Regions from separate parts of the Lapillicoccus jejuensis genome, predicted to be linked through region 1. Evidence: riboswitches for the same ligand, from Rfam matches in the RefSeq annotation. Region 1 holds a riboswitch; the other holds the start of a gene.
The links. Region 1 has a riboswitch for S-adenosylmethionine ahead of metX (homoserine O-acetyltransferase MetX). Riboswitches for the same ligand answer to the same signal wherever they lie in the genome.

Region 1 (4,144 bases):
GGTCCGCCGGCCGGACCTCGTCCGGCGCGACCGACGGGGGATCGACCACCGGCCCCCGCGACCGCTGGGGTCGCCCGCAGGACGCCCCGGACGGCGCCCACCGCCACGACCGGCGCGCCGGGTGGGGGACCTCCACCGTCGAGGGCCACGTCGTGCGCTGACGCCCGACGCACGACACGCGAGCTGCGACGCGCGTCACGCGACGTGCTCCGGGGCCACGGCGAGGTCGAGCACCTGCTCGAGCAGCGCGGCCAGGCCGTGGTCGCGGTCGTGCTCGCGCGCGGCGTCGACCGCCACCCGCGCCAGCGCCCCGTCGCCGTGCCACCAGGCCACGTGCGCGAGGGCCGCGAGGACGGGGGCGCCCCGGCCGGGCGGGCAGGCCCGGCACAGGCGGGTCAGCGCCGCCACCAGGTGACCGCGCCCCTGCTCCGGGCCGGGCCCGAGCACCCGCACGAGCCCGCCCAGCGGCGGGTCCCCTCCGACGGCCCCGTGCAGTCCCTCGGCGGCCGCGGAGCCCGACGGCCCCGGCTCGTGGCGGGGGCACAGCCAGGCCAGCACGAGGTCGCGCAGCGGGACGTCGTGCAGCGAGGCGAGGAGCAGGGGCACGTCGTCGGGGTCGGCCCCGCCGGGGTCGTCGGCCACGAACCGCGCCCACGCCGCCGCGGCGGCACGCAGCAGCGACCGGCGGTCGGCGCCGCCCCCGGTGAAACGGGTGACGAGGTCGTCGACCTCGCCCGCGTCCCGGACCTCCTCCGGGCTGCCGACCACCATCGCGGCGAGGTCGTCGCGGTGCCGCAGCGGCACCCGGCCCCGCCCGACGAACTCGGCGACGGCCGCGACGTCGCCGGCGCCGGGCAGCCGCTGCGGTCGGCGCTCGCGGGCCGTGCCGTCAGGGCACCACCACATCCCGTCGCGCACGGTGATCCGCTCGTCCACCTGGACGCCGAGCGCCCGCAGCCCGGCGCAGACCTCCCGGGCCAGGTCGGTCCACGACCGGGGCGCCGCCCGCCGCCGCTCCACCGGGTCACAGCCGGCCCGGGTACGCTCCTCGACCCCGGCGCCCCCGTCCCACTGGTCCGCGTCGGCCACGAGCGCGTCCTCCACGGTGACGACGAGGGCGCGGTCGAAGCGGTGCCGGCTCAGCGGGACGAGCAGGGCCGCCGCGGCCTCCCGCCCCGACGCCGTCCGGGGCGGCAGGTCCACCCGACCCACGAAGAAGACGGACTTACCGCGCAGCGTGAGGACGACGAGCGAGCGCTCGGGGACGTAGCCCAGCTGGTAGGGCAGCGTCGTGAGCACGTCACCGGGGGAGTGCAGGCGGATGACGTCCTCCTCCTCGGCGCGGGAGGCGGGGGACGCGGGACGGGGCGGGCGCGGGGTCGTCGACATGCCCCTCAGCGTGGGCCGGACGGCGTCGGCCGCGCGGCGGCGCGGGCCGCCCCCTGTGGACAGTGCCCCGCCGGCCCACCCCTGTGGACAACACGACCGGCGGGCGCCCGCCGCCGGGTACACTCGAGTCAGGTCATGAGCGCCAGCGTCAAGCCCCGGCTCGCTGGCCGGCAACCCTCCTCGCGGCGGGGTGCCCCGGGTGATGACACGGCCCGCCGGTCCCGGCGGGCAAGCGCGATCACCAGGAGTCTCCAGTGACGGTCACCCGGGACGAACCCGACACCGTGCGGTCCACCCCACGCCCCAGCGGTGCCTGGCGCCCCGGCGACCCGGTGGGGCAGCGGCGCTTCGTCGCCGTCGGCGACGTGCCCCTCGAGCGCGGCGGCGTCGTGCCCGAGGTGGTCGTCGCCTACGAGACGTGGGGCACCCTCGACGCCGACGGCGGCAACGCGGTCCTCGTCGAGCACGCGCTGACCGGGGACAGCCACGTCGTCGGGCCCGCCGGACCCGGCCACCCCTCGCCCGGCTGGTGGGAGGGCCTGGTCGGCCCCGGCCGGCCGCTCGACACCGACCGCTGGTTCGTCGTGGCCGCCAACGTCCTCGGCGGCTGCCAGGGCACCACCGGCCCGGCGTCGCCGACCCGCGACGGCCGGCCGTGGGGCGGCCGCTTCCCCTTCGTCACCGTGCGCGACCAGGTGCAGGTCGAGGCCCGGCTGGCCGACGCCCTGGGGATCCGGCGGTGGGCCGGGGTCGTGGGCGGCTCGATGGGCGGCATGCGCGCCGTCGAGTGGGCGGTGACCCACCCCGAGCGGGTCGCGCGGCTCATGGTCCTGGCCAGCACGGCCGCCGCCACCGCCGACCAGATCGCCTGGGCCCAGCCCCAGCTGCTGGCCATCCGCGAGGACCCGGACTTCCGCGGTGGTGACTACTACGACGCCGTACGGGGTCCCGAGGCCGGCCTGGGCATCGCCCGCCGGATCGCGCACGTGACCTACCGCAGCGGCGAGGAGCTCGACGAGCGCTTCGGGCGCGCCGCCCAGGGGGGCGAGCAGCCGCTCGGCGCCGGCGGTCGCTACGCCGTCGAGAGCTACCTGGACCACCACGCGGGCAAGCTCGCGCGCCGCTTCGACGCCAACGCCTACGTCGTCCTCACCGAGGCGATGAGCTCGCACGACGTCGGCCGCGACCGCGGCGGGGTGCCGGCGGCGCTGGCGCGGGTCACCGCGACGACGACGGTGCTCGGCGTCGACAGCGACCGGCTCTACCCGGTCCGGCTCAGCGAGGAGCTCGCCGCCGGGGTGCCGGGCGCCCGGCTCGCGACGATCTCCTCGCGCCACGGCCACGACGGGTTCCTCGTCGAGGTCGACCAGGTGGGGGCGCACCTGCGCGCGCTGCTCGACGAGCCGCCCGCGACCGCGCAGCGTTCGGTGTAGCGTCGGCGTCGGGGCCCGGTCCGTCGGCCCGCCGGTCAGCGCAGGGCGTGAGGGAGGCATCGACGTGACCATCGTCGTGGGGTACGTACCGACCAACGAGGGCCGGGCGGCACTGCGCCGGGCCGGGGACGAGTCGGTGCGCTCGGGGTCCGACGTCGTCGTCGTGCGCACGGTGCGTCCCGACGGGTCGACGTACGACCCGGAGTCGGTGGCGACGTTCGAGCGCGAGCTGGGCGAGGTCGTGCGCGACGTCGAGGCCGCCGGCCACCACGTCAGCACCCGCGAGGTGACCGCCTCCGGCGACGCGGCCGACGACCTCCTGGAGATCGCGGGCGACGTCGAGGCCGACCTCATCGTCATCGGGCTGCGCCGTCGCACCCCGGTCGGCAAGCTCATCCTCGGCTCCAACGCCCAGCGCATCCTGCTCGACGCGGGCTGCCCGGTGCTGGCCGTCAAGGCCCCGCAGCCCTGACGCACGACCGGATACCGCCGCGCCACGCCCCTCTCGGAGGGGTCCTCGTCGCGCAGGGAGCCCTCGGCGTTTTATAATGGTCGGAGCAGCCAGTCGCAAGGGGTCCGGACCCACCGACGTCGCCGCGCGGGGGCCCAGCCGAGGAGCGGGTTTCCCTCGATGGCTCTCCATCCCCGGGCCGATGCGGAATGATCCGGCTGCTGTGGTCCTTGCCCACTCGGTGGGTCCGTCCGTGCGCCCGGGTCAGCGGCGTGCACGGCGCGGGGTGATGCGTCGAAAGGTGATCGGTGTCGGTGTCGAAGGTCTCGACCGGTAAGCAGGGGCAGCAGGCCCCCACGAGCGGCTCCCCGGGTCCGCTCCCCAAGGAGTTCGGCCACCCGGCCCTGCAGGAGCTGTTCGCGCTCGGGTCCACCCACGGCCAGGTGACGGGGACGCAGCTGAAGGTCGCGATCGAGGAGGCCCAGGTCCCGCCGGCGCGGATGAAGGTCGTCCTGCGCGCCCTCGACGACCACGGCGTGACCGTCGTGCTCGAGGAGGCCGCCGCCCGTGCGGTCGCCGCGACGGCGACCCGCAAGACCACGACGCGGGCCGCGGCCAAGACCGCCACGAAGACGGCGGCCAAGACCACGACGAAGGCCGCCGTCAAGACCGCCGCGGCGACGAGCGAGACCGACGACGCCGGTACGGCGCCGCGGAAGACCGCCGCGAAGAAGGCCGCCACGACCCGCGACGCGGACGCCGCCGCCGCCCCCGCCGCGAAGAAGACCGCCGCGAAGAAGACGACGGCCAAGAAGACCGCCGCCAAGGCGGCCGCCGGAGCCGACGGCGTCACGGGCGACGAGGGCGACGA
Region 2 (4,144 bases), 1.1 Mb from region 1:
GGCTACTACGCCGTGCACACCCTCACCTCGGGCACGAGCGTGGCCGACGGCCGCCGGTCCGTGCCCGCGACCCTCGTCACGACGCCCGCCCTCACCGCGCAGACAGCGCTGGGACGGGCCGCCAGCGCCCGCACGGCCGCCGCGAGCGCCGCGGCGGGCAAGGCCGTCGCGGCCGGTCACCCGAAGAACGCCCCCCTCGCCCCGGCCGTGGCCGGTGACTCCCGGGCGACCCTCGCCGTCGTCGGCGGCCCCGACGCCGCCATCGTCTGGCAGGTCATCACCACCGGTGACGACGGCGAGTCGCGCACCCTCGTCGACGCCCGCACCGGCGCCGTCCGCGAGGTGCGCTCGCTGTCGAAGAACGCCGAGGGCCCGGCGGCGACCCCCGCCGGCACCGACGCCACCGGGACCGCCTCGGTCTTCGACCCCAACCCGGTCGTCGCCCTGCGCGACGAGTCGCTGACCGACGGCAAGGACGCGAACTCGGCCGTGCCGAATCGCGCCTACGTCACGGTCGCCCTCCCCCGTCTGCTGCCCGGCTCCACCACCCTCAGCGGCCGCTACGCCAAGGTGACCAAGGCCGCCGGCGGCCTGGCGAAGAGCGCCGGGCACGACTTCACCTACCGCCGGGCCGACGACCGCTTCGAGCAGGCCAACGCCTACTACGGCATCGACAAGGCCCAGGCCTACATCCGGTCGCTCGGCTTCACCGACGTCAACAACGAGCCGCAGCGGCTGCACGTCGACACCTACAAGGGCGACAACTCGTTCTACTCGCCCACCCAGGACACGATCACCTACGGCACCGGCGGCGTCGACGACGCCGAGGACCTCGAGGTCGTGTGGCACGAGTACGGCCACGCCATCCAGGACGCGCAGGTGCCCGGGTACGGCTCCAGCGAGGAGGCCGGCGCGACCGGCGAGGGCTTCGGCGACTACTGGGCCGTGAGCATGGCCCAGCCGACGAGCCGCGGCTTCGACGACCCGTGCGTCATGGACTGGGACTCGACGAGCTACACGACCACCGTCCCGCACTGCCTGCGCCGCACCGACACCGGCAAGACCGTCGCCGACATGACCGGTGAGGTCCACGACGACGGCGAGATCTGGTCCAACGCCCTGTGGGACGTCCACCAGGCCCTCGGCCGCGACGAGGCCAACCGGATCGTCCTCGAGGCCCAGTTCTCCTACACCCCGGACACCTCGTTCGCGGCGGCGGCGCGGGTCACGGTCGCGACCGCCCGGAGCCTGTACGGCGACCCGGCCGCCCGGACCGTGCGGCAGGCCTTCGCGGCCCGCGGCATCCTCTGAGCGCAGCGGCCCCGGTCGTCGGTCGGACGACCGGAGGTCGTCCGTTCCGTCCCACATCGCGAGAGCGGCGTCCCCGTCCCTGGACGGGACGCCGCTCTCGTCGCTACCGTCGGGGACAGGTCATGAGCGCCAGCGACAAGCCCCGGCTCGCTGGCCAGCAACCCTCCTCCGCGGTGGGGTGCTCCGGGTGACGACCAGGCCCTGCCGTCCGGCACGGGCAAGCGCGGACCCGCGACCGGTGGGTCCCTGACCTCCCAGGAGCCCCCGTGACCGCCGTCGCGTCCCGCCCGACCACCCGTCCCGCCGCCCAGCCGGACGGCGGGCCGCGCACGCTGCCCGCGGTCGTCGGCGCCGACCTCGTCGTCCCGACCCTGCGCGGCCCGCGGACCTACGCCCCGCTCGACCACGCCGCCTCGACCCCCGCGCTCGTGGCCGTGCAGGACGCCGTCGACGTCGCGCTGCGCACCTACTCCTCGGTCCACCGCGGCAACGGCTGGGCCAGCCGCGTGACGAGCGAGTGGTACGAGCAGGCCCGCGAGGAGATCGGCCGCTTCGTCGGCGCCCGCGACGACGACACCGTCGTCGTCACCCGCAACACGACCGACTCGCTCAACCTGCTCGCCCACTGCCTCCCCGTCGGCACCACGGTCGTCGTCTTCGAGACCGAGCACCACGCCGCGCTGCTGCCGTGGGAGGACCGCCCGGGCGTCACCGTCTCCCGGCTCGCGGTGCCGCGCACCGTCGACGGCGCGCTCGACGCGCTCGACCGCGCGCTGGCCGCCGTGAGCACGCCGTACGCCCTCGTCGTCGTCGCCGGCGCCTCGAACGTCACCGGGGAGGTGTGGCCGCTCGAGCGGGTCGTCGACACCGCCCGCGCCCACGGCGCCCGGGTCGCGCTCGACGCCGCCCAGCTCGCCCCGCACCGCCGCGTCGACCTCGCCGCGACCGGCGTGGACTGGGTCGCCCTCTCGGGCCACAAGCTCTACGCGCCGTACGGCGCCGGCGCCCTCGTCGGCCGCGCGGACTGGCTCGACGAGGCGACGCCGTACCTGCGCGGGGGCGGCGCGACCGCCCGCGTCACCCCGCTGGCCACGACGTGGGCCCGTGGCGCCGCCCGCCACGAGGCCGGCAGCCCGAACGTCATCGGCGCCGTCGCCCTCGCCGCGGCCTGCGCGACGGTCGAGCGCCACCGCGACGCGGTCGAGTCGCACGAGCAGGACCTGCTGGACCGGCTGCGCGACGGCCTCGGCGCGGTCCCGGGCGTCGACACCTGGACGATCTTCGGCGACGACCCGCAGGTCGACCGGGTCGGCGTCGTCGCCTTCACCGTCGACCGGCTCGACTCGGCCCTCGTCTCCGCGGTGCTCTCGGCCGAGCACGGCATCGGCGTGCGCGACGGGCGGTTCTGCGCCCACGTCCTCGTCGACGACCTGCTCACCGATCCATGGGGTGACGTGCCGGGCACGGCCGTCCGCGCCAGCGTCGGCCTCGCGGCGACGGTCGAGCACGTCGAGCGGCTCGTCGCCGCGGTCGCCGAGCTCGCCGCCCACGGCCCGCAGCGGCGCTGGGTCCGCGGCGAGCAGGGCTGGGTGGCCGAGGGCGACCACCGCGAGACCACCCTGCCCCGCCCCTGGTGATCCCGGCACAGGCCGGGCACAGCCGCTCAGAGGACGACCTGACCCGGGCTTGACGCTCCTCGAACGTGGGCGCTGCACGATGCTCCTCGTCACCGGTCCACCGGTGACCCCGGCGCCCACCGCGTCGGGACCGTCCCAGCAGGAGGACAACCATCATGTGGACCACCCGGACCCGTGCCCTCGTCATCGGCGGCACCGCCGTCGTGCTCGTCGGCGGCGCCACCGCCGGCACCATCGCGGTCGCGAACGCGTCCGACTCCTCGTCGACCACCCCGTCGGCGACCGCGAGCGCGACCCCTGGCGCGTCGTCCTCGACGGGGACGACCGCGACGAAGGGCGACAAGGCCAAGCACCGCAAGCCCCGCGCCGAGGAGCTGGCGCGGCTCAAGGACGTCCTGCACGCCGAGTGGACGACGAAGGACAAGGCCGGGAAGGTCGTCACCCACGACGCCATCCGCGGCACCGTCACCGCCGTCTCGGGCTCCTCGATCACGGTCAAGGCCGCCGACGGGGTCAACGAGACCTACGCGCTCGGCGGGTCGACCAAGGTCACCCTCGGCCAGGGCAAGGGCGTCAAGGCCAAGAGCGGCTCCGTCGGGGACCTCAAGACCGGCGCGAACGTCGTCGTGCTCGGCACGGGCACCTCGAGCCTCACCGCCGACCGGGTCCTCGTCCCGGCCGCCTGACGGCGGCGCGCGGGCTGCTCGCCGGGGGACGGTCAGCGGACCGTCCCCCACGCGGCGGCGTGGTCGGTCCCGTCGAGGTGCACCGTGCCCGCGGCCACGGTCGAGAACCCGCGCACGAGGACGTGGTCGATCCGCGCGAAGGGCGGGACGTCCGCGTCCTGCGGCCACGTCGGCGCCCAGCCCTCCCCCGCGTCGCGGGCGACGTCGGACATCCCGTCGGCGACCCGGCGGAAGAGCGGGTGGTCGTCGGTGGCGTTGAAGTCGCCGGCGAGCACGAGCGGCTCGTCCGTCGGCCGGGCCCGGCGCAGCTCGGCCAGCCGGGTGAGGCTCGTGCGCCACTGCGGCTCCCAGGCGGTGGGCGGCAGCGGGTGGACGGCCTGGAGCACGAACGGCGCCCCCGGCCGCTGGACCCGCACGAGCGGTTGGCGGAAGGCGGAGGGCGTGCCGGCGGGCCCGTCGCCGTCGGCGAGCGCGGTGAGCGGCCAGCGGCTGCGCACGAGCGAGCCCTCG

Region 2: linked by a shared signal. The riboswitch ahead of FB458_RS15695 (aminotransferase class V-fold PLP-dependent enzyme) and the one ahead of metX (homoserine O-acetyltransferase MetX) in region 1 are both predicted to bind S-adenosylmethionine.

Annotation. Positions count from the first base shown of each region.
Region 1 is NZ_VFMN01000001.1:4,510,958-4,515,101, reverse strand. It holds gene FB458_RS20880 (YkvA family protein) at 1-161, shown strand, start outside; gene FB458_RS20875 (DUF4192 domain-containing protein) at 196-1,389, opposite strand; SAM riboswitch class IV at 1,521-1,630, shown strand; gene metX (homoserine O-acetyltransferase MetX) at 1,644-2,822, shown strand; gene FB458_RS20865 (universal stress protein) at 2,887-3,294, shown strand; gene FB458_RS20860 (RNA polymerase sigma factor) at 3,588-4,144, shown strand, end outside.
Region 2 is NZ_VFMN01000001.1:3,376,142-3,380,285, reverse strand. It holds gene FB458_RS15700 (M36 family metallopeptidase) at 1-1,311, shown strand, start outside; SAM riboswitch class IV at 1,430-1,541, shown strand; gene FB458_RS15695 (aminotransferase class V-fold PLP-dependent enzyme) at 1,578-2,948, shown strand; gene FB458_RS15690 (hypothetical protein) at 3,104-3,634, shown strand; gene FB458_RS15685 (endonuclease/exonuclease/phosphatase family protein) at 3,667-4,144, opposite strand, start outside.